3 regions of the Glutamicibacter mishrai genome follow, and region 2 is predicted to be linked to each of the others. Evidence: riboswitches for the same ligand, from Rfam matches in the RefSeq annotation. Region 2 holds a riboswitch; each other region holds the start of a gene.
What was found. Region 2 has a riboswitch for S-adenosylmethionine ahead of D3791_RS05360 (OsmC family protein). Riboswitches for the same ligand answer to the same signal wherever they lie in the genome.

Region 1 (7,594 bases), 440 kb from region 2:
GCGATGTCATAGCGGGCATCGTGATCCAGCTGCCGGGTCATGCCCAGGTTGCGGGCCGCCGACTCCAGGTAGCTGGTCACCACATTCCATCCGATGCGCCCGCGGGTGAGGTGATCCAGCGAGGAGAACTTCCGGGCCAACGCGTAGGGCTGTTCGTAGGTCAGCGCGCTGGTCACCGCGAAGCCGAGATTTTTCGTGGCCGCGGCCATGGCGGAAACCTGCATGAACGGATCATTCAGCGGCACCTGGTCGGCGTCGAGCAGCGCTGGCCCGCTGGAGTTCTGGTACACGTCATAGATGCCCAGCACATCGGCGAGGAACAAAGCGTCGAATCCACCGCGCTCCAGGGTCTTGGCCAGATCAACCCAGTATTCAAGGGTGTTGTACTCATCGGCCCTATTCTGCGGATGCCGCCAGAGCCCCGGGCTTTGATGGCTGACGCAGGTCATGTCAAAGGCGTTCAGGTGGATGCGCTTGCTCATTAGTTGCTTCTTCCCTTTGCGGTGGTGGTCAGTGCTTGGCGCTTTGCCGTGCGCAGTAGCGCGAAAATGCCGGTTGCCGATTGGCCCTTGGACTGCCCGAGCACCACGGCGGCGAGCAGGATCGCCAGCAGCACCAGGCCGCGAGCCAGGTCCTGCCAGAAGAAGGACAGGCCGATCAGGTTCAGCCCGTTATCCAGCAGGCCGAAGATCACCACGCCGATCAGCGTTCCGCCCACGGACACCCGTCCGTAGCGGCTGATGGTTGCCCCGATGAAGACCGCTCCGATGGCATCCATCAGGTAGGCCTGGCCGCTGCCCGGAACATAGCCGTTGGAGCGTGCGGCCAGCACCACTCCGGCGAATCCGGCGATGACCGCGCACAGCAGGTACGCGCTGGCAATCAGCGTATTGATCCGCAGGCCCGAGATCTTCGCCGCGCTGGGCTGTTCGCCGGCCATGGTCAGCTTGCGCCCATAACGGGTGATGCCAAGAAGCAGAGCCACTACCACGGCAATGGATACCGCGTTGATGATGGCGGCATCGATGTCCAGGAAGTAGCCGCGCCCGATCACGGCAAAACCATCGGGCACCAGTGGCGCTGAAAGGTAGATCGGCGCGCCGCCGCTGGTCAGCAGCTGCTGCACGCTGGTGCCGACAAACCAGACACTCAAGGTGGCCAGAAAGGCAGGGATCCGCAGAACCACGATCAACAGCGCATTCACCAGCCCCACGACCAGGGCGAAAAGCAATCCACCGGCCACAGCCACCCACGCACGATACCCGTCGTGGATCAGCCAGGCGCTGGCCAAGGCACCCAAGTCGAGGGCCACGCCAATCGACAGGTCAATGCCGCCGGCCCGCACCACCAGGGTCAGGCCAATGGCAACCAACGCCAGGAGCGCTACCTGCCCCAGGATTCCCACGAGGTTTCCCGCCGTGAAGAACACCGGGCTGAGCACCGAGAACACCATGAGGATCAGGGCCAGGGTTCCAGGAGCCACCAACCGCGATGCCTGGAAGGAGCCGCGCTTTTTGGCGCTTCCGGTGGTTGGGGATTCAGGGGTCGGCGCCGAGGGCGCGGCAAGAGTTTGAGCGGTACTCATCGGTTCTTCCTTCCGCGCAGGGTCACGCTGGCCAGAACCAGCAAGATCAGCAGGCCCTTGGCTGCGCCCACCCACTGGCTGGCAACGCCGAGCAGGGTCAGCCCGTTATCCAGGGCGGCGACGAACACTGCGGCCAGTACGGTGCCGACAACGCTGACCAGTCGCCGGCGGGAGAAGATCATGGACATATAGGCCACCAGGATGATGTCCAGCAGGATCTGCGTTCCGATGCCGGGAACCGCAGCCGAGAGCCTTGCCACCAAGAGCGTCCCAGCCAGGCCCGCCAAGGCCGAACTGAGCACATAGCTGGCCAGCCGGTATTTGCGGGGATCCAGCCCGGCCACCTGGGCGGCGGTAGGGTTCTGGCCGACAGCATAGGAATTCACACCCCAGCTGGTCTTGCCATAAACCCACCAGCCGGCGGCCCCGATGATGATCAGCAGCCAGGCCGCCAGCGGGATCCCGAGGAAAACACTGCCCCGGGCAGCCTCGAAGAAGCCGCCGGACACGGCGATCTTCAGGTTCTGACTGAAGACCAGTTCCAGCGAAGCGGCCACGCCCATGGTGGCCAAGGTTGCCAGCAGCGGGCGCAGGCCCAGGGTCACCGAGATCCCGTTGATCACGCCGATCGCGGTAGCCACCAGCACTCCGTAGAGCACCGCAAGCAACCCCGGAGTGCCGGTGGCGGCAGCCAGCGCGGTCACGGTGCCGGAGAGTCCTGCCACCGCGCCGGTGGACAGGTCGATGCCGCCGTTCAGGACATCATCGCCGCCAGCGATGATCACGATCGCGAGGCCCACCCCGGCAATGCCGAAGACCGAAGCCTGGGTCAAGATGGTGGCGATATTCGATGCCGTCAGGAAAAATGGCGAGCCGAAAACGAAGAGCAGCAGTACCGCGGTGATGCCGGCATAGCCGATCCAGGCGGCCAGGCTCGGCTTCTTGCCGCGTGCGCTGCGCGCCGGTGCGTCGTTGACGGTGGCAATGGCGGTGCTCATGCGTTCACCTCTTCTCGTGGTGTTCCGGTTCCTTGGCCGCTGGAGGCCAATTGCAAGATTCGTTCGGTGGTCACTTCGGCGGAGGACAGCTCGGCGATGATCCGGCCCCGATAGAGGACCAGCACTCGATCGGCCAGCCCCGCTACTTCTTCCAGATCAACGCTGACCATCAATGCGGCCGCGCCGTCGTCGACCAGCTGGTTGATCTGCGCGTAGATATGCGCACGGCTTCCCACGTCCACACCCGAGGTGGGCTGGTCCAGCACCAGCACATCGGATCCCTTGGCCAGCCAGCGGGCCAGGACGGCTTTCTGCTGGTTGCCGCCGGAGAGGCCCGAAGCCACGGCTTCGGGATCAGCCGGGCGGATGTCCAGGCGCTGCACCAGTTCGCTGGCTGCCGCGCGCTCCTTGCGCGCGTCGAGCAGTCCCAGCCGGCGGCCGAGTTTGCGCAGGCTCGCGGCAGCGATATTCTCGCGCACGGTATTGCGCAGGAAGATGCCATCCTGATGCCGGTTCGAGGGGACGTAGGCGCCGGCGCGGGCGGCGAAGTCCGCGGCGGATTTCACCGGGTGGCCATGCAATAGCGCGGTTCCGGCGTGTGGTTGGTTCCCGGTCACCGCATCGGCGAGCACCTCGATCCCCGATCCCACCAGGCCGGTCACAGCCACGATTTCCCCGGGCGCCACCGAAAGATTGATGTCGCTCAGCTTCCCGGCGACCGACAGGTTCGAGAGCTCAAGGGCAGGCTCCCCCTGCTGTGCGGGTGCCTCGCGCTTCTGATGCGAGAACTCGTTGACCTGGTTTCCCAGCATCAGGCCAATGACATCCTCGATGCTGTCACCGGCGGCAAAACTGGCGTCGCCGGCATTCTTGCCATTGCGCAGCACGGTAATCCGGTCGGTAATCTGCTGCAGTTCCTGCAGATAGTGGGAGATGAAGATGATGCCCACTGAGCGATCACGCAGATGCCGGATCGTATCGAAGAGCTGTTCAACCTCATCATTGGCCAGCGGCGCGGTCGGCTCATCGAGGATCAGCACCTTGGGCTCTGCCAGCACGGCGCGGGCTATCTGGATCAGCTGCTGCTGGGCAACGCTCAGCTCGTCAACGAAGGCCGAGGCATCCAGCTCTTGGCCGGTGGTGCGCAGGATGTCGGCTCGGGCCGACTCTTGCACGGTGCGCTCATGGCGCCAGAGCCCGCGGCTCTTGCTCGTGCCCAGATACAGCTGCTCGGCTACGGTCAGGCGTCCGGCCAGATGGCGGTCCTGGTGGATTACCTCGATGCCTAGAGCTTCCGCGTCCGCGGGGCGGCGGATCTGCACCGCGTTGCCAGCCAGTTCGATCTGGCCGGTATCCAGGGTGTACAGGCCGGTGAGGATCTTGATCAGCGTGGACTTGCCGGCACCGTTTTCGCCGACTAAGCCCAGGACTTCGCCGGCCCGGAGCTGCAGGTGGACATCGTCGAGCACCTTCACGGCTCCGAAGGATTTGTTGATCCCGGCCATGCTCAGCAATGCATTAGATGCCGTTGTCATTGCGCACCTGATTCACGTTGTCCTTGTCGACAAAAATCGGCTCAGCATAGCTGGTGCTCGGAACCTTGTCGGTTTGCCCATCGAGGAACAGGGCGATGTTGGTGGCCGAGGTAGCCGCAATCTGCTTGGTGGGCTGGGCGACAGTGAACTGGTAGGAGCTCTGCGGGTCCGCGATCAGATCCAAGGCTCCGGGTTCCGCGTCGACGCCATAGAGCTTGATGTCATTATCGGTGGGGTCGATGGCCTGCGCCGCTCCGATCAGCGGCATGTCCCAGCACGACCAGATCGCGTCGACTTCGCCCTCGGGCAGCCTGCGCAGCTGATCCTGGATCTGGTTCTTGGCATCCTCGATGGTGCCCTCGTACTTGTCCTGGAGTTCAGGGGTGATCTTCTCGATATTCGGGTAGTCTTCGAGCACCAGGTTCAGGCTGTTGTAGCGAATTCGGCACGGCGTCACGCCGGGGAAGCCATTGAAGACCAGGATCTTGCCCTTGCCGTGCAGGTCTTCTGCCATGGTGCGGGCCAGCGTGGTGCCGACATTCCAGTTGTCGCTGGTGACGTTGTTCTTCGAGTATTCGCTCTGGAAGTCGATGGTGAACAGCGGGATCCCGGTGGCGTCCACCTTGGCCAGGGCAGGTGTGAGCGTCTGCGCATCACCCAGGATCACCACGATGGCGTCCGGCGACTGGGTAATCAGGTTTTCCACGTCGGAAACGTGCTTCTCATCCTTGGCTTCGGCCTGGGTAGCGACGACCTCGCCGCCGAGTTCCTTGATGCGTTCCTGGATCTGCTGGTAGACCACACGCGAGTAGTCGTGCAGGATATCCTTGGCCGCGATGCCGACCTTTTTGCCTTCAAGCGTAGGAACGTTCTCGAGCTTCTGCTCGGCTTGCGGGTTGCTGCTTTGCGCCGCGACCGGAGCGACTTCCGGGCGGGGTTCCTTCAACGAGCAACCCGCGAGCAGCGTGGTTGCCGCCAGGGCAACAACCATAAGCTTCAGGATGTTCGGGCGAGTGCGAGTCATGCCGTCCCTCTCTTAGACAGATAGAACCGAGGGATCCCGAACAGAAGTCCTTGCTTCTCGACCCGGGAGCTCCATCGAACCTGGCTTTAGCACTATCTGCAGGATGCAGACTTGCTGCGGCGTCGCGGAGCCAGGTCTCTCAGCCGCTCTGGATGGGTGTCATTCGAGTCAAACATCGATCCGCCAAGGTGGCTATTACAGCGTCATGGGAGGGAACACTGCGTCAGATCTCTTCACAAATCCGGGGTTTTCGACGGCTTGAAGCCCATTGGACGCTTGAAAAGCGCGTCATATGTCCGCATATTACGTTCTCTGGTTCGCAGTGTTCCTGTTGTTTGAACCGGATAAGTCCCGTATGGCTTGGGTCTAGAAAAATATCAAAATCATATAGACTGAATCTAAAGACACTAATCGATAGGACACGCGCGTGGACCTAACCAGCACATTGAGCCTGATGTTCGGGTTGCTAGTACTCACACTCACCGCGGGCATACTGGCTCGCATGGGAGCCCAAGGGCGCATACCGCGCAACAACAGCGTTGGCGTGAAGACCCGTCACACCCTGGCCAGCGATGAAGCCTGGCTGGCAGCGCACCGTGAAGCTGCGCCAATCCTTCAGATCTTTGGCATAACTGGCTGGCTGTTTTTGATCGCCTCGGCAATCTTCTGTTTCATGCAGAATTTCACCGTAGCTTTTACCGTAACCGCTATCGGCTTTGCCCTAGGCGTCACCATGATGCTGGTTGCCGCTTCCAAGGGGAACAAGGTCGCCAAAGAGCTCTCCGCTTGAACGCCAGTTAAAGAGAACACCGCGCCATCAATGAAGCGTTCGTTGATGGCGCGGCGCTGATAAGAATTGCCCGACAGGCCCCCTAGAGCAGGACCGCCCCGAGGATCCAGACGGTGGCAAACGCCGCAGTACCCTGGATCGCCGTGGCAACACTGAGGGTCTTGTACGCGGTGATCACCGGAATCCGGCTGAGCTGCGAGACCACCCAGAAGTATGAGTCGTTCGCATGCGAAACAACCATCGCACCGGCGCCGACCGCCAACACGCTCAGCACCATTCCCAGCTCGGAATCCAGCCCCAGCGATCCAAGCATCGGAGCAACCAGCGCGGAGGTGGTCACCATCGACACCGTGGACGAGCCCTGCGCCGACTTCAACGCGGCGGCAATCAAGAATGGCACGGCCAGCCCCAGGCCCAGGCCGCTCAAGGAACCTGAGAGGAATTCGGTCAGCTTGGAGGAGGCCAGCACGGCGCCGAAGGCCGCCCCAGCGCCGGTGATCAGCAGGATCGGTGCGGCGGTACGCACTGCCTCGTTCATCTGGTCATTGAAGTCGGAGAGCTTCTTGTCCCCGCTCAGCAGCGGCGTGGCCGAGAGCAGGCCGAAGATCAGTGCGATCACCGGGGTGCCGATGAACGACAGGACCTCAACCAGCGTGCCCTCGCCCAGAGGCTGTGATGGCAATTTGGCGATGGACGCGGCACAGATCAAAACCAGCGGCACCAGGATCGGCAGGAACGCCAAGACCGGATGCGGCAATTTGCCGAAGCTTGCACGCAGCTGCTCGTAGTCCAGGTCGGCCAGATCGTTCTCGTCGTCCGAAGCCATCGGCGTCCACTGGGACTTGTTGAACCTGCTGGCGTAGGCCAGGCCGGCCAGCGCGGAGATGGCAGCGACCGGCAGGCCCACGGCGATGATCAGCCCGAGGTTATCGGCGATGCCGATGCTCTCGGCGGCGGCCAGCGGCCCGGGAGTCGGAGGAACCATGGTGTGGGTGGCGTACAGGCCGGTCATCAGCGCCACCGAGGTCGCCAGCGCCGATACCCCGGTGCGCAGCGTGATGGCCTTGCGCAGCGAGTTGAGCACCACGTAGCCCGAGTCGCAGAAGACCGGAATGGAGACGATGTAGCCGATGATCGTCAACGTCAGATTCGGGAATCTGGTGCCCAGCACCTTGATCAGCGCGTCGGCCATCGAAATGGCGGCGCCCGAACGTTCCAGGATGATGCCGATCATCGTCCCGAAAAGGATCACCAGGCCGATATTGCCCATGGTGTTGCCGAACGCCGTGGTGACGGTGCTGGCCACTTCGGCCAAGGGGATCTTGTAGGCGAATGCGGCAAGTATGGCGGCGCCGATCAGCGCGAGGAAGGGGCTGATTTTCCAGCGCGCTGTCACCAGCACAATGGCGATCACGAGGATCAACAGAACAATTAGCTCGTACACGGTTGGTTGGCTCCTTTGCCACGGTCTGCGGTGTACTCTCCGGCAAAACGGCTCAAGCTTTGGTGGTTCGGAGAGTTTGCAATGAGCCAATACTAGGAAAGCGGCAAAAGATAACCTATGGGCATGCGCCCAGAATTCCTAGGGCGCAATACGTGAAATGTGTGCGTGGAGACTAAGGCTGCGCCCTCGAAGGCAACAAGCAGCAGCTCTACCAATTT
Region 2 (7,594 bases):
GATGCTTCCATAGTTAGCTGACCGGCTAAAATAGATCCGATGCCAATTAACCCAGCTCCGCGTGCGTACCAGATCGTGCTTCAAGCAATTGAGGAAGATCTGCGTACCGAGAAGTTGTCCGTGGGGGACCAGCTTCCCGGTGAACGTGCGCTCGCGGAGCAGCATGGGATCTCCCGCGCCTCGGTGCGCGATGCCATCCGCATCCTTGACGTGATGGGCATTATCAAGACTTCCACCGGCTCCGGACCCAACTCCGGAGCGGTGATCATCTCCAACCCCTCGGCCGGCATTTCGCAGGCTTTGCGCCTGCACTTGGCGGCCAAGGGGATCAACGTCCGCGAGATCGTCGAGTCGCGCATCCTGCTGGAGACCTGGGCCGCGCAAATGAACCCACGTGACCCGGTCTATGCCCAGCAGGTGATCGACCGCACCGCGGTGTTGATCATGCGCATGGATGATCCGCAGCTCTCGCGCGAGGCCTTCCACCGCATTGATGCAGAATTCCATGTGCTGCTCGCGTCCATGGCCGGCAACTCGGTGGTCGAATCCATGATGGAATCGCTGCGCAATTCAATCAGCGATTACGTCTCCGACTCGGTGCCCAGCGATGAGGCATGGCAGCCGGTGGTGCGCGTTCTGCGCCGCCAGCACAAGGCCATCCACCACGCCTTCGCCACAGGGCAGCGCGAGCGCGCAGCCCAGCTGCTCGAAGAGCACATCAACTGGTTCTACTCGCAGACGCGGTCGATGTAGCCGGGAGCGTAACAACTCAATAAGTAGGACTTTATAGCTCCACGACTCCCTTATGTCTGATATGTTTTGGGAAAGCGACGGGGCTACTTTTGCGGATACGGCAGCTGGTTTTTACCGGCAGTGGGTTCCCGTCGATGAACCATCGACACTTCCATGCGAGGGAATTCATGAGTCAACTCTTTGACCTATCCGGACGATTGGCCCTAGTCACCGGGTCCTCCCGCGGCATCGGCCGCGAACTGGCCCGCGCCCTGGCCAACGCCGGAGCCACCATCATCCTGCACGGCCGGGACGAACAGCGCCTGGCCGAAACCGCTGCGGACTTCACCAGCCGCTACGGAGAAGAGCGGGTCCACAGCGTCTGCTTCGACGTCACCGATGACGCCTCCGTACGCGAGAACATCGCAGCCATCGAAAAGAACATCGGCGCCATCCGCATCCTGGTGAACAACGCCGGAATCCAGCACCGCGTGCCCATGCTGGATTTGGAAGTCGCCGACTGGCAGCGAGTGATCGATACCAACCTGACCAGCGCCTTCCTGGTAGGACGCGAAGTAGCCCGCGGCATGGTGGAACGCGGCGAAGGCAAGATCATCAATATCTGTTCGGTGCAAACCGACCTGGCCCGCCCGACCATTTCCGCCTACACCGCAGCCAAGGGCGGCCTGCGCAACCTCACCCGCGCCATGACCGCCGAATGGGCTGGCGCTGGACTGCAGATCAATGGCATCGCACCGGGCTACATCCACACTGAGATGACCCAGAACCTGGTGGACGATGAAAAGTTCAACTCGTGGATCCTGGGCCGCACCCCGGCTGCCCGCTGGGGCACCGTCGAGGACCTGGCCGGCCCGGCCATCTGGCTGGCATCGGATGGCTCCAACTACGTCAACGGGCAAACCATTTTCATCGACGGAGGCATGAGCGTTGTCGTCTAGCACCCTTTCCTCCACGACCATGGCTGTGGTCGCCCACGCCGCCGGAGACCTGCGCATCGAACAGATCGACGTGCCGGCACCGAAGGCCGACGAAGCACGCATCGCCATCGCGTACGGCGGCATCTGCGGATCGGACCTGCACTACTGGAGCCACGGCGCCGCCGGGGAATCCATCCTCAGGGCACCGATGATTCTCGGACACGAGATCGTGGGAACTGTCATTGAAGCCGCCACCGATGGCAGCGGGCCAGCAGCCGGAACCAAGATCGCCGTGCACCCCGCAACACCGGGGGACACCGGCGAACCGTACCCGGCAGATCGTCCGAATCTTTCCCCGGGCTGCACCTACCTCGGCTCGGCCGCCCGTTACCCGCACACCGAAGGCGCCTTCGCTCGCGAAGTGAACCTGCCAACGCGCATGCTGCGCGAACTGCCTGGGGGACTCTCGCTGCGCGATGCCGCGCTGGCCGAACCGGCAGCGGTGGCGTGGCATGCCGTTTCGCGTGCCGGAGATGTCTCAGGCAAAAAGGCCCTGGTGATCGGGGCCGGCCCTATCGGCGCGCTCGCTGTGGCAGTGCTCAAGCGTGGCGGCGCCAGCGAGATCATCGCAGTGGATATGCACGAGAAGCCATTGGCCATCGCCCGGGAACTGGGCGCCACCTCCACCCTGCGCGCCGATGACCAGGAAGCCATCGCCAACATCAACGCAGATGTGGTGATCGAGGCCAGCGGCAACTATCGCGGCTTGGCCTCAGCGGTCCGCGGCGCAGTGCGTGGTGGCCGAGTGGTCATGGTGGGCCTGTTGCCAAGCGGCGAACAGCCCGCGCTGATTTCACTGGCCATCACCCGGGAACTGGAACTAGTCGGTTCCTTCCGCTTCAACGGCGAAATCGATCAGGTGCTCGAAGCCCTGGCCGACGGCTCCCTGCAGATAGGTGCAGCCGTCACCCATGAGTTCCCAGTGGTTGATGGGATTGAAGCCTTTGAAACCGCCAAGGACTCCTCGACCTCGGGCAAGGTGCTGCTCAACTTCCTGGACCAGTAGCTCTCGCGAGTCCCAAAGTGCACTGTGGCGGCCAGTAGTATCAATGGCCGCCACAGTGCACTGCTGTTTTCAGCTTAGGCTAGCTGGCTTCGATCAGCTGCACCGAGGTGGTGACGGGCACCGGGTTGGCGAAGAGGTCAAGCACGGGGCAGTGTGCATCTACTGCCTGGCGCAATTCCTCGTAGCGTTCGGCGGATTCCGGACCAGCAATCTGCACCTTCAGGTCCACCGAAGAGAAGCCGGGGCGGATGGAAGGATCGATGCCGAAGAGCCCGCGGACATCGAGCTGCCCGTCCGCAGTGATCTGGACATCGTCAACCTGGATTCCCAGGTTCTCGGCGTAGAGCCGATAGACCACGACCTGGCAGGACACCAAAGCTGCCAAAGCGTATTCAACGGGGCTGGCGGCCACGTCGCTGCCACCGAGCGCTGCTGGTTCATCGACGGTGAAGGTATGCTTGCCGGCGCGGATATTGCTGGCCACCGAATCAAAGCCTTCGCCCTGGACCGTAAAGGTCAACGCGGCGCTATGCGGTGCGGCGGAAATCCGTTCGCCCCAACCTGCACCTGCTTCTTGAAGGCGCTGTGAACGGTCCTCGGCTACTGAGAGTTTTGCTGTTGCGTGAGACATGGGGGAGTCATCCCCTTTCTGGCGCAGGGGGCGCCATCGTTTACGATCTTGGATTTCAAGATGCGTCGAATCGTCACCTGGGGCACCCCGCACAATGGCTCAAGGGTTGCCGTCCGCTCAGCCAGGGCCTTGATGAGTGGAACTCGTGATTCAGTAGTTCCTTTTTATCCGCTAACACTGGGCTCGGTAAAGTATCCACTTAACGTTTCGTCATGGCTGTCTTGTCGCTATGCATCGATAGGATGGAGGGTAGCAATCCGCTCTAACGCACTACTTTTGGATGGCGATGATGGAATTCCAGCTGAACTTTGAATCTCTGGACTTATTGGTCTCTGACGATGAACTTCGTGCTGGACGGATGTATCACAAAGCGGGTCTCGTTCAAGACGTTGACCGATACCAAAGGGTTAGCAGTTCAGGCGTCACCGGCCTGGTCGCAGGTCTTGAAGTGGTGGCGAATTTCCACATTGTGGGGGATCGCATTGAATTTGAAGGATTTTGCTCAGGGCATCCATCCGAAAAAAGCTGCGCAGAGGTGGCGGCGTTACTCCTAGAGGTCCTCAGCGACGAGGATGATCCGCTGATTGTTTCTGACATCGAATCGGACCCATACGCGTGGCGTCGCAATGCAGTACCTCAGTGGGAGCGAAATCTTAACCGACTGTTGCCGGTGCCCGAGGACGAAATAGACATTATTGAAGAACCTTTGGGGCTGATCCTGAAGATTCTTAGAACGCCTCGGTATGGTGGCGACGACCTGCTGACTCTTCAAGCGCGCCCAGCTAAGCGGGGAAGCAAGAGTCCTTGGGTGCAGTCCGGGGTGAGCTGGAAATCAGTGGCCTTTGACGAACATTTCCCTCGGGAACAGCGCCGAGCGGTAATTGAACTGAACCGTCTGCGAGAGCACGCAGAAAAGCAGAAGTATGGTCATTTCTGGGAAGCCAAGGACTGGATTTCCTTGATGGAGGTGCCCGGCAGGGACTTGATAGCTGCATTTGGAGAGCTTCGGGACGCTGGCGTAGCGATCATCAACGGTGCCACTTCAGGCAAATCTGAAGTGAACTTCAGCGAGGTACAGGCCCAGGCGTACCTGGATATGCGTCGCGGCGAGAACGGGTTGACGGTAGAAGGCATCCTCAGAGGACCTGTAGAGGAGCACACTCACTTATTGCCTATCGGCAACCCGCCAGCTCTTTTGGCGTATTCGTCGAAACCGCTGGAGAAATCCAAGGACTGGGGACTGGCCGAATTTGCCGAGCCCGTTTCGGGCGAGCTAGCGACCTTTATCGCTTCTGGTGTGCAGTTCATTCCGTCAACCGATGTCCAACGATTCGAAGATTCCCATCTGGACCGCATGAGGGCATTGGCACCGTTGAAAAGCGCTGACGTTTCCTACGCCATTCCCGAGCCTCCTCGCCCGGTGTTGAGGCTGCGAGTTTCCAGCACTGCCGAAACGGTGAATCTGCACTATTCGTGGAAGTACGCGCCCAAAGCGACCAAGCAGCGCAGCGTCGAAAAAGAGATCTTGGCTTCAATCAAGGATAAATTGGGCGACGACTCGGCGTTAGGCAACGTGAATTCACGCGGGATCTACGAGGACCGCGAGTTGAGCATCGATGAGTCCATCGACTTCATGGTCTATACCCTGCCGTTGCTTGAAGAACACCCAGATATTCTCATCGAAGCGCAGAATCAGCTACCTAAGTATCGGATCCTTGATACGCCGGCAACGGTCTCTATCGAGGCCGGTGAAAACACCGGCGACTGGTTTGATCTAACGGTCGAAGTCACCATCGATGACATCAAGGTGCCCTTCGCGTTGTTGCTGGCAGCACTCACTCTGCGATTGGATTACTTGGTCCTTGAAGACATGACGGTCATTCCCATTGCAAGTGAAGACTTCGCGCAATTGCGCCAGCTGATCGCAGAAGCTGGCGAACTAGGCAAAGTCGAAGGCAATACGATTCGAGTCCACAAGCTAAGCATTGACTGGTGGCACGAGCTGCTGGATCTGGGCATCATCGAAGCCCAGCATAGCCAGTGGTTGCAGAACATGAATGAGCTCAGCCGCGGTGAAGAACTTCAAAAGGTGCAGCTTCCCGAAAGCTTCAAAGCGAACCTTCGCCCCTACCAGGAACAGGGGCTTTCATGGTTGAATTTCCTGCGCACCCACTCGTTGGGCGGGGTACTCGCAGATGACATGGGGCTGGGCAAGACCGTCCAATTGCTGGCTTGTCTCGAACAGGCCCGCCTTGAGAATCCAGATCAAAAGTTCCTCGTCCTGGCTCCGACATCCGTCGTAGGCAACTGGATCAATGAAGCCCACCGATTCACCCCGAACCTCAAAACGTGGGGCATTACCTCGACAGCCAAGAAGGCCGGCCAAACCGTAGCCGATCAGTTGGGCGATGCCCAGCTGATCGTAACCAGCTATACGATCTTCCGGCTGTCCTATGAGGAATTCGAAGCCGCCGGCTTTTCCGTCATGATCATGGATGAGGCGCAACAGCTAAAGAACCACACATCCAAGGGCTACAAGCAAGCTCGGCAGCTGCCAGTTCCATGCAAATTCGTGGTCACCGGCACTCCGATGGAAAATAACCTGATGGAACTGTGGGCTCTGGTTTCGATGGCTGCTCCCGGATTGCTGGGCGGTCAAAACGCCTTCAAAGACAATTACCAAAAGCAGATCGCTGATGGGGACAAGGAACGGCTGGATCGGCTCAAGAGCCGTCTGCGTCCTTTCGTCCTTCGCCGTACCAAAGAACAAGTTGTGCCAGAATTACCTGCCAAGACCGAACAGATCCTGGAAGTGGAACTGGAGCCAAGCCACCGTAAAGCCTATGATCGTCGTTTCCAGCGTGTGCGTCAGGAAGTGCTCGGTTTGGTGGATGATGTTGATTCGAACAGATTCAAGATCTTGCAGTCCTTGACGCTGCTTCGCCAGCTGGCTTTGGACCCCTCACTGGTAGGCGAAGGGGACGGTGCCAGCGCGAAGCTCGAATTGCTGCGTGAAATGATGGGCGATGCCGTCGCCGAGGGCCACAAGATCCTGGTCTTCAGCCAGTTCACTAGCTTCCTGACCAAAGCGAAGGACATCGCCGTAGAACTAGGCATTGATCACGGCTATCTGGATGGCTCGACCAGTGGTGCCAAGCGCAAGGATCTGATCGAAGGATTCACCGACGGCGACTTCCCGGTCTTCTTCATCTCGCTGAAGTCTGGCGGCTTTGGCATCAACCTCACCGCGGCGGACTACTGCATCTTGTTGGACCCATGGTGGAATCCGGCGGCTGAGGCCCAAGCCATTGACCGAGCACACCGCATCGGCCAAGAGAAACCTGTCTATGTTTATCGTCTGGTTGCCAAGGACACTATTGAGTCCAAGGTGCTGGCGCTTCAAGCGAAGAAGACTCAGCTGTTCAATGATGTCCTCGGAGACGAAGCCCAAGCGGGCCAGCCAGCAGCGCTCAGCGCAGATGATTTCTTGGCCCTGATGGAGTAGTTTCCCGGTTAATCGAGTTCGTCGAAACTGATGTTCAGACGGTGTAAGAGCTCGCCGAAGTTCTGCAGTTCGCCTGGTTCCCATTCGGTGAGTTGACGACGAAGCTCCTGGCGCAGGGTGTTGCCGCTGGCCTTCCACTTCTCGTGTGCCATAGGTGTGGCAGAGACCAGCTGCGCCCGGCCATCGGAAGGATCTTGGGTGCGGTTGACCAGTCCAAGAGTTTCAAGATGTTTGACCAGTCGGGAGATGGTGGCCTTGTCTAGGCTCAGCGCTTCAGCCAGCTCGCCTTGCTGCTGGGCATCGTCGCGGATGACGAGGGCCAGTACCCGGTAACCAGGTGCTTGCAGGTCGGGGTGCACAGCTTTGGCGCGGCGCAGGAGCATATCCCGGGCGTGCAAAAGTATGGCGGTGAATTCTTCTTCAACCATGTGCAGCAGCTTTTCATCTTGCATGGGAACCATTCTATGGAGTGGACTGTCCCATGACAGAATTTCATCCGGCACGAATCGGCATTTGTGAATTCCCAGCCCTAGCGATTCCTTTGGCTCAGCTATCGGTGGCAGGCGCTGCGGATAGGGATCCGGGCAAGGCCGTGAAGGCGAGGATGTTTTCACAGATCTCGTCCACCCTGGATTCAAAAGTGTTCCGGGCATGTCCTGAATAATGCGGGGTAGCGATCACCCGTGGATGGGCGGCGAGCTGCCGTGTCAGCTCGGGAGCTT
Region 3 (7,594 bases), 920 kb from region 2:
TGGTTCTTTGCAAGGATCTTCAGATTCAGCTTATTCGGCCACCACTCGGTGTTGGCGTTGCCCTGAGTCGGGTGTACACGACCGGTGTTGCCTACAACCGGGCACTGACCTGCTGTTGTCTCAGACATATGCTCTTCCTTCCGGATTTCTTGGGGTTTAGGTTTCGATGTTCATCGCGCGAGATGGCTCGTGAGATGACAAAGTCTTAGGGCCGGGCGGCTATTCGTTCAGATTCTTGGCCTGGCATTCGGGGCAGGTGCCCCAGTAGATGACCTCGGCTTCATCGATCTTGAATCCGTGGTCATCTGATGCGTGCAGACAAGGTGCTCCGCCGACAGCACAGTCGACGTCGGCCAGGTTCCCGCATTGGCGGCACACCACATGATGATGATTGTCGCCCACGCGGGTCTCGTACCGTGCGATATGTCCTTGAGGCTGAATCTGGCGAATGACGCCCAAACTGGTGAAAAGCTTGAGCGAATCGTAGACCGCTTGGTGCGACACCGTGGGATGCTCACTGTGGACAGCCGAAATAATTGTTTCGGTATCCGCGTGAGGGTGCGCGGCTACGGCAGCGAGTACCGCAACGCGTGGTTGCGTGACTCGCATCGAAGCCGCTTTGAGCACCTGCTCAATCCCGTCTAGAGATGTCATATCTTCAGCATGCCCGCTTATCTTGAATGAGTCAAGATAAGTCGCGATGCATTTCAGGTTACTACGCGAAGATTCGCGGTTAACGGCTTTGCAGTAGATGCTGGTTAGTAGATATTCCGACTAGGGAATATTCCCGTGTGCCGTGTCAAGGAAACCGCAGTTACCGCGACAGCCTCGTTTTTCGGATCAGTTTTGCGGAAAATCCAAGGGGAAAATCAGGGGGGGGAGAATTCCCTGTCGGAACCGAAGAATTCCGCTCGCTTTGCCACTGAAATTGTTCGCACGCGAGCAAGTTCACAGAGCTGTGAAACCCCTATGGAAACATCGCTCTGGAGGGGTTGCGGCGAGCCAAGATCCGCGAAAAATAGGGGCTCTGGTTTGACCAATGGGTGCGAGTCGACCATGCTTAAAAAGGACTATTTACGATTTATTGTGACAATCCGAGAAGAAATAGCGTCGGGTCACCGGTCAAATTACCGGAGACATTCCCCTTGGCTAGCTGTACCAATCAGCGCCTGCTGACGCTAGATTTGGATTCAGTGAATCGACACCGATAAGCAATTCGCAATCAAACACACTGCATGGCAATCGCATCCTAGGGAAACGGTTACGCATCGGATTCCAAGGTGGATCTCATCCGCGGAGTCTTGCCAGTGAAGGAAGAACGCAATGAAGCAGACGGATCAATCTTTTGAAGACCTCGTCGGCGAGCTGCATTCAGCTCGACAACGACGACCTAAGAAATATTCGGTTTCAGGAACCGACTATTGGGTATTTGGCATCGCTGGCGCCTTGGCGCTGGCATTTATTGTTTGGGGTTTTGTTACCCCCGAGGGCTTGGGCAAAGCCTCAGACGTAGCACTTGATTGGGTCATCACCAACACCGGCTGGCTGTTCGTTATCGCAGCCTCGGTCTTTGCAATATTTGTCATCGTGGTAGCTGCTAAGAACTTTGGCCGCATCCCGCTGGGCAAGGACGACGAAAAACCGCAATTCAGCACGGTCTCATGGATCTCCATGATGTTCGCCACCGGCATGGGCATCGGCCTGGTGTTCTACGGCGTAGGCGAACCGCTGTTCTTCTACATGTCGCCTCCACCAGGCACCGTTGAAGGATCTACCGACGCTGCCTTGAGCACCGCGATGGGCACCACGCTCTTCCACTGGACACTGTTCCCTTGGGCGATGTACGCCATCGTCGGTTTGGGCATGGCCTACGGCAGCTTCCGACTGGGACGCCCGCAGCTGTTCTCAGCGATGTTCTCCTCGATTTTCGGAGAGCGCATCGTCCACGGCTGGGGTGGCCGCACCATTAACGTCCTGGCTATTATCGCCACGCTCTTCGGCTCCGCTTGTTCCTTGGGACTCGGAGCGCTGCAGATTGGCGGCGGCATCCAGTCCGCAGGAATCATGGAAAAGGTCGGCTCCGGTGTCCTGGTAGTCATCATCGCGATTCTGACCGCACTGTTTGTCGCCTCAGCCGTCTCCGGCATCGAGCGCGGCATCCAGTGGCTGTCGAATATCAACATGGTTCTGGCAGTGGTCTTGGCGCTGATCGTCTTCATCGGCGGACCGACCCTGTTCATCCTGAACGTCATCCCTAACGCCGTGGGCTCCTTCATCGGCGACTTGCCTGAGATGGCCTCGCGCACCGCGGCCTCCGGCGATAGCACCATGTCCAGCTGGCTGTCTTCGTGGACCGTCTTCTACTGGGCCTGGTGGATCTCATGGAGCCCATTCGTAGGCCTGTTCATCGCGCGTATTTCGCGCGGCCGCACCATCCGCCAGTTCGTCACCGGCGTGCTGCTGGTTCCTTCTGCTGTCACCCTGATCTGGTTCTCGATCTTCGGCGGCGGCGCCATTGGCCTGCAGGAGCGCGCTGAGCGTGCTGGAAACACCGGCGACATGCTGACCAAGATGGCGGACGGGGCTCCGGACATCAACTTCGACCTGATCCTCTTCGGCCTGCTCGACAAGCTGCCGGTCTCCGGCTGGATCGCCACGGTTCTGATGGTGGTCACGGTCTTGCTGATCGCGATCTTCTTCGTCACCGGCGCCGACTCGGCCTCCATCGTGATGGGTGCCCTGAGCGAGCGGGGCGCGGAAGAGCCAACCAAGAAGTCCGTGCTCTTCTGGGGTGTTGCCACCGGCGCTGTCGCGGCAGTCATGCTGCTGGCTGGCGGCGATCATCCGGCCGAAGCGCTCAATGGCCTGAAGAACATCACGATCGTTTCGGCCTTGCCGTTCGTGATCGTCATGCTCTTGCTGTGCGTAGCGCTGTGGAAGGACCTGAGCCGGGATCCGCTGATCCTGCGCGGCAAGGTCGCCCGCACCGTGCTGGAGCAATCGGTGACCCAGGGTGTGGACCGGCATGAAGGCAGCCAGTTCAGCTTGATGACCACCGAGATTCCAATCATCAAACCGGCCGATAAGCCCGAAGCCGGTGACTCGGGATCTGCCCAGATCTTCGTCACCGAAGCTGATGCGAAAGATCCCTCGGACTCCACCCAGTCCAAGGATTCCTAGCAACAAATAGTTGAAGCCACGTCCCGCGGGACGTGGCTTCAACTATTTAAGCGGGGCGGGCCGGTGAGCCTAGCCGCGTGCCCGGCAGATCGCGTTGATCTCGGGAATGCACGGTTCATTCTGCAAGCTGGTGGTATCGCCGAGTGTGGTCCCCTCGAACAGCTGGGTGAGCAACCGGCGCATGATCTTGCCTGAGCGCGTCTTGGGTACATCAGGAACGAGCACCACATCGCGCGGCTTGGCGATCGGGCCAATCTGCGTGGTGACCGTGGAGCGCAGCTCAGCGATGAACTTCGCCTGGCGGGCAGCGAGCTGCTCATCAGGATTCTCGGCAATCAGCGACTTATCCAAAGGCACCACAAAAGCGGTCGCCGCGTGGCCAGTCTTGGCATCCGGAGTCGGGCACACACCGGCCTCGACAACACCCGGGTTGGTGACCAGCGCGGACTCGATTTCAATGGTGGACAGCCGGTGGCCGGAAATGTTGATCACGTCATCGGTGCGGCCCAGGATGAAGATATCTCCATCCTGGTCAAAGCGCGCGCCGTCACCGGCGAGGAACCAGCCCTGCTGGACATACTGTTCCCAGTAGCTGGTGTAGTAGCGTTCCGGGTTGCCCCATACGGTACGCGCCATCGACGGACCGGTCTGGGTGATGACGATATTGCCCTGGGTATTCGGCGCAACGCGCTGGCCCTGGCCATCAACAATGTCCACCGAGACTCCCGGCAAAGCGCGGGCAGCGCAGCCCGGCTTGAAGTAGTCGTCGGTCGGCAGCGGGGAGAGGATGGTCGCGCCGGACTCGGACTGCCACCAGGTATCCACCATGGGCAGGCCGGCCGGGGTATCGCGCCCCAGCTGTTCGCGGAACCACTTCCACGCTTCCGGGTTCACTGCTTCGCCCACGGTGCCGCCGGTGTTGATGGAGGACAGGTCGTACTGTGCGGGGATGCCGTCCGGGAACCAGCCCATCAACGAGCGAACCAGGGTGGGCGCGGTGTAGTAGCTGGTGACCTTGTAGCGTTCGATGACTTCAAAGTGGCGTCCTGGATGCGGGGCGTTGGGGACGCCTTCATAAATCACCTGGGTGACGCCGTTGGCCAGCGGACCGTAGATCTCGTAGGTGTGGGCGGTAACCCAGGCAAGGTCCGCGGTGCACCAGTGCACGTCTTGATCGCGCTGGGAAGGATCCGGGTTGGCGAAGAGCATGTTGTAGCTGGCGGCGGCCTGGGTCAGGTATCCGCCGGTGGTGTGCACCAGGCCCTTGGGCTGTCCGGTGGTGCCGGAGGTGTACATGATGAACAGCGGAGTTTCCGAGTCGAAGAACTGAGCCTCATGTTCGGTGGACTGGGTGTCGACAACATCGTGCCACCACACGTCGCGGCCTTCGGTCCACGGGATCTCATCGCCGGTGCGGCGAATGACCAGGACCTTTTCGATTTCGTTCTCGCCGGAGACCGCTTCATCGGCGTTGTCCTTCACTGGCACCGAGGTGCCGCGGCGGAACTGGCCATCGGTGGTCACCAGCACCTTGGCCTTGGTGTCTTCTACGCGGAACTTCAGGGCCTCGGCGGAGAAGCCGCCGAAGACCAGCGAGTGGATGGCGCCGATGCGGGCGCAGGCCAGGGTGATGACGATGGTTTCAATGAGCACCGGGAGGTAGATGACCACGCGGTCGCCCTTGACCACGCCCAGGGATTCCAGCGCGTTGGCCGCCTGGCTGACGCGTTCTTGCAGGTTCTTGTAGGTGACGGCTACCCGGTCTCCGGGCTCACCCTCGAAGTACAGCGCCACTTTCTCACCGCGCCCGGCGGCTACGTGGCGGTCGGCGCAGTTCACCGCGGCGTTGAGCTTGCCGCCCAGATACCAGGAGATCTGCGGGCCGCGCTTGGCGGCTGGATCAGCCGGGACGATCTGGCTGGTGGTGTGCCAATTGGTGTCCCAATCAAGGAGGCGTGCCGCTTCATCCCAGAATGCTTGGCGTGCTTCCTCCGAGGCAAGAGTTGAGGTTGATGCCGATTCGATGGTCATGACAGAAAATTCCTTGAACAGTATTGATGAAAAAATGGTGGTTCTAGCGATGCGCTGGAATCAGGTCCAGCGTTTGATGGCCCAGCGTTCGGCGATGGAGAGCAAGATGATGGTCATGATCAGCCCGTCAAGCCTGCCGTTGTTCTGCGAGTCGGTGAGCAAGAAGCCTAGGCCCCTGGATGCGCCGAGCAATTCTGCTGCGTTCTTGCATGCGTCATATCAGGGCGAAACATGAATTGTCTTGCGACATTCGCAGTCGTTTGCGGCTTTCCTTCTTGGTGGTGAAGGTGCGTGATACCTCGCTGAAGTCGACACCCAGTGCGGTCGAGGGGTGGGCCGGGTCGTGCGCCTGAGGCTGTGCAAAGCTCAGTGCCATGATCATCTCCATCGGTCCTGGCGGTAGCACCGGCCTATGGAAAGTGGTCTCATCCATAGGTGGTTGCTGCGGCGTCACTGAGCCAGATCTCTCGGCCGCTCGGGATGGTTACACGTCCATTACAGGGTTTCGAAGGAATTGAATGCAAATCTTGCGTAACATGAAAAATCTTCGATAACTCCGTCACATGCGCGGGATATTTCGTTACTTATTTCATTGAATGCCTGTTTGATCGATGATGGGCGTTGTTGATCAAGTCATCTTCGGCGTGAAGCGCCATTGACTGTGCAACCTGCCTGTCAAACCGGTACGCCGCGGGGACGAAATGTGACTTCGTGGCTTGGAAGCACCGGTTTGTTACGGCTACAAATGAATGACAACCCATCCAGAGCGGCTAAGAGATCTGGCTCGACGACGCCGCAGCAACCACCCGAATCGCGGGACGGTGCTACCGCCAGGACCGATGGAAAGAATTGAGGACTTCTGATGTCATTTGGCGAGTCGCCAAACACCCCCGGCATGGACTTCAACCAGCTCAGCGACCCTTCACAGGCCAGCGCCTTGGGACTCGATGAATTCGAAGAGCAGCTGCCCACCCGGCAGCTGCTGAAAGTCACGCCCGGCCCCGGCGCAGATGAGCAATACGACCGCTTGGCCGAAATCTTCCGTCCGGTCTTCGCTCAGATCGCAGCCACCGCCAAGGACCGCGACCGCAACCGGGTCCTGCCCTTCGAACAGGTGGGCCTGCTCAACCGCGAGCGTTTCGGCGCGCTGCGCATCCCGGTAGCCGATGGCGGATACGGCGCCCGCCTGGTCGACGTATTCCGCCTGCTCATCGAGCTTTCCGAAGCTGATTCTCATGTCGGCCAGCTATGGCGCGCCCATATCGCCTTCGTGGAGAACGTCCTGGTCCTTGATGACCAGGAACTGCGCAGCAAGTGGATTGCCCGCATCGCCGCCGGACAGATTGTCGGCAACGCCTACACCGAACGAGGCGGCAACGCCCTGGGCACTCTGAACACCAAGACCAGCCAGGTGGATGGCCGGTGGCTGGTCAACGGCGAGAAGTACTACTGCACCGGCACCATCTTCGCCGACTGGACCACCGTGGCCGTAGCCCACCCGGACTTGCCCGGACGCCAGATCGCCGTGGTCTCCACCCAGCACAGCGGTGTGAAGATCCTCGACGACTGGGACGGGTTCGGCCAGGGCCTGACCGGAACCGGCACCACCGAATTCCATCAGGTGCCGGTGGACTCGTTCATGCCCCAGCAATCCAACGACTCCGAGGCCGCGATCTTCCAGCTGGTGCTCATGGCCGTCCAGGCAGGCATCGCCCGGGCCGCCCTGAATGACCTGCGCATCTCGGTGCAGAACCGGACCCGCATCTTCACCACCGGCACCGGCGTGCCGGTGCACCGCGAACCACAGGTGCTGCAACTGGTCGGCGAGGTCTCCGCTGAATCCTTCGCCGCCGACTCGGTGGTGATCGGAGCGGTCCTTGAAGTAGAAGCTGCGCTGGTTGATCTGGGGCTGAACGACGAGGAACGCTACGCAGTGTGCGAGCTCGCGGCGAACCGCGCGCAAACCATCGTCCAGCCACTGGTGATCGGCGCTACCAGCAAGCTCTTCGACGGGCTGGGGGCATCATCCACCAGCGTCGTGTGCAACCTGGACCGGCACTGGCGCAACGCCCGCACCATCGCCACCCACAACCCGGCCATCTACAAGGCCCGCATCGTGGGGGACTACGAAATCAATGCTGTCCAGCCGCAACGGCTCTCAGTCACCGGCGAAGACAGCAACCATCGAGGCTACGGCGCCTGAACGCCGACCAACAGACTTCACCACTACCCAACCATGGCAAGGGGAACAACAATGAGCCAGCAGCGCGAAATCCTTTTCAACGCATTCGACATGAACTGCGTGGTGCACCAGTCGCCAGGCCTCTGGCGCCACCCGGATGACAAGGCTTCGACCTACAACACCATCGGCTACTGGACCCAC

Region 1: linked by a shared signal. The riboswitch ahead of D3791_RS07430 (substrate-binding domain-containing protein) and the one ahead of D3791_RS05360 (OsmC family protein) in region 2 are both predicted to bind S-adenosylmethionine.
Region 3: linked by a shared signal. The riboswitch ahead of D3791_RS09720 (acyl-CoA dehydrogenase family protein) and the one ahead of D3791_RS05360 (OsmC family protein) in region 2 are both predicted to bind S-adenosylmethionine.

Annotation. Positions count from the first base shown of each region.
Region 1 is NZ_CP032549.1:1,564,547-1,572,140, forward strand. It holds gene D3791_RS07410 (LLM class flavin-dependent oxidoreductase) at 1-482, opposite strand, end outside; gene D3791_RS07415 (ABC transporter permease) at 482-1,585, opposite strand; gene D3791_RS07420 (ABC transporter permease) at 1,582-2,583, opposite strand; gene D3791_RS07425 (sugar ABC transporter ATP-binding protein) at 2,580-4,118, opposite strand; gene D3791_RS07430 (substrate-binding domain-containing protein) at 4,102-5,142, opposite strand; SAM riboswitch class I at 5,211-5,301, opposite strand; gene D3791_RS07435 (SdpI family protein) at 5,570-5,932, shown strand; gene D3791_RS07440 (GntP family permease) at 6,015-7,376, opposite strand.
Region 2 is NZ_CP032549.1:1,126,142-1,133,735, reverse strand. It holds gene D3791_RS05380 (L-lactate permease) at 1-13, shown strand, start outside; gene D3791_RS05375 (FadR/GntR family transcriptional regulator) at 40-753, shown strand; gene D3791_RS05370 (SDR family oxidoreductase) at 921-1,691, shown strand; gene D3791_RS05365 (L-idonate 5-dehydrogenase) at 1,711-2,736, shown strand; gene D3791_RS05360 (OsmC family protein) at 2,816-3,367, opposite strand; SAM riboswitch class IV at 3,399-3,518, opposite strand; gene D3791_RS05355 (DEAD/DEAH box helicase) at 3,903-6,872, shown strand; gene D3791_RS05350 (MarR family winged helix-turn-helix transcriptional regulator) at 6,881-7,324, opposite strand; gene D3791_RS05345 (2-hydroxyacid dehydrogenase) at 7,419-7,594, opposite strand, start outside.
Region 3 is NZ_CP032549.1:2,050,197-2,057,790, forward strand. It holds gene katG (catalase/peroxidase HPI) at 1-128, opposite strand, end outside; gene D3791_RS09695 (Fur family transcriptional regulator) at 220-654, opposite strand; gene D3791_RS09700 (BCCT family transporter) at 1,324-3,180, shown strand; gene acs (acetate--CoA ligase) at 3,250-5,211, opposite strand; partial or broken gene D3791_RS09710 (ABC transporter permease) at 5,272-5,412, opposite strand; gene D3791_RS09715 (hypothetical protein) at 5,426-5,587, opposite strand; SAM riboswitch class I at 5,593-5,698, opposite strand; SAM riboswitch class I at 5,966-6,057, shown strand; gene D3791_RS09720 (acyl-CoA dehydrogenase family protein) at 6,074-7,414, shown strand; gene D3791_RS09725 (LLM class flavin-dependent oxidoreductase) at 7,466-7,594, shown strand, end outside.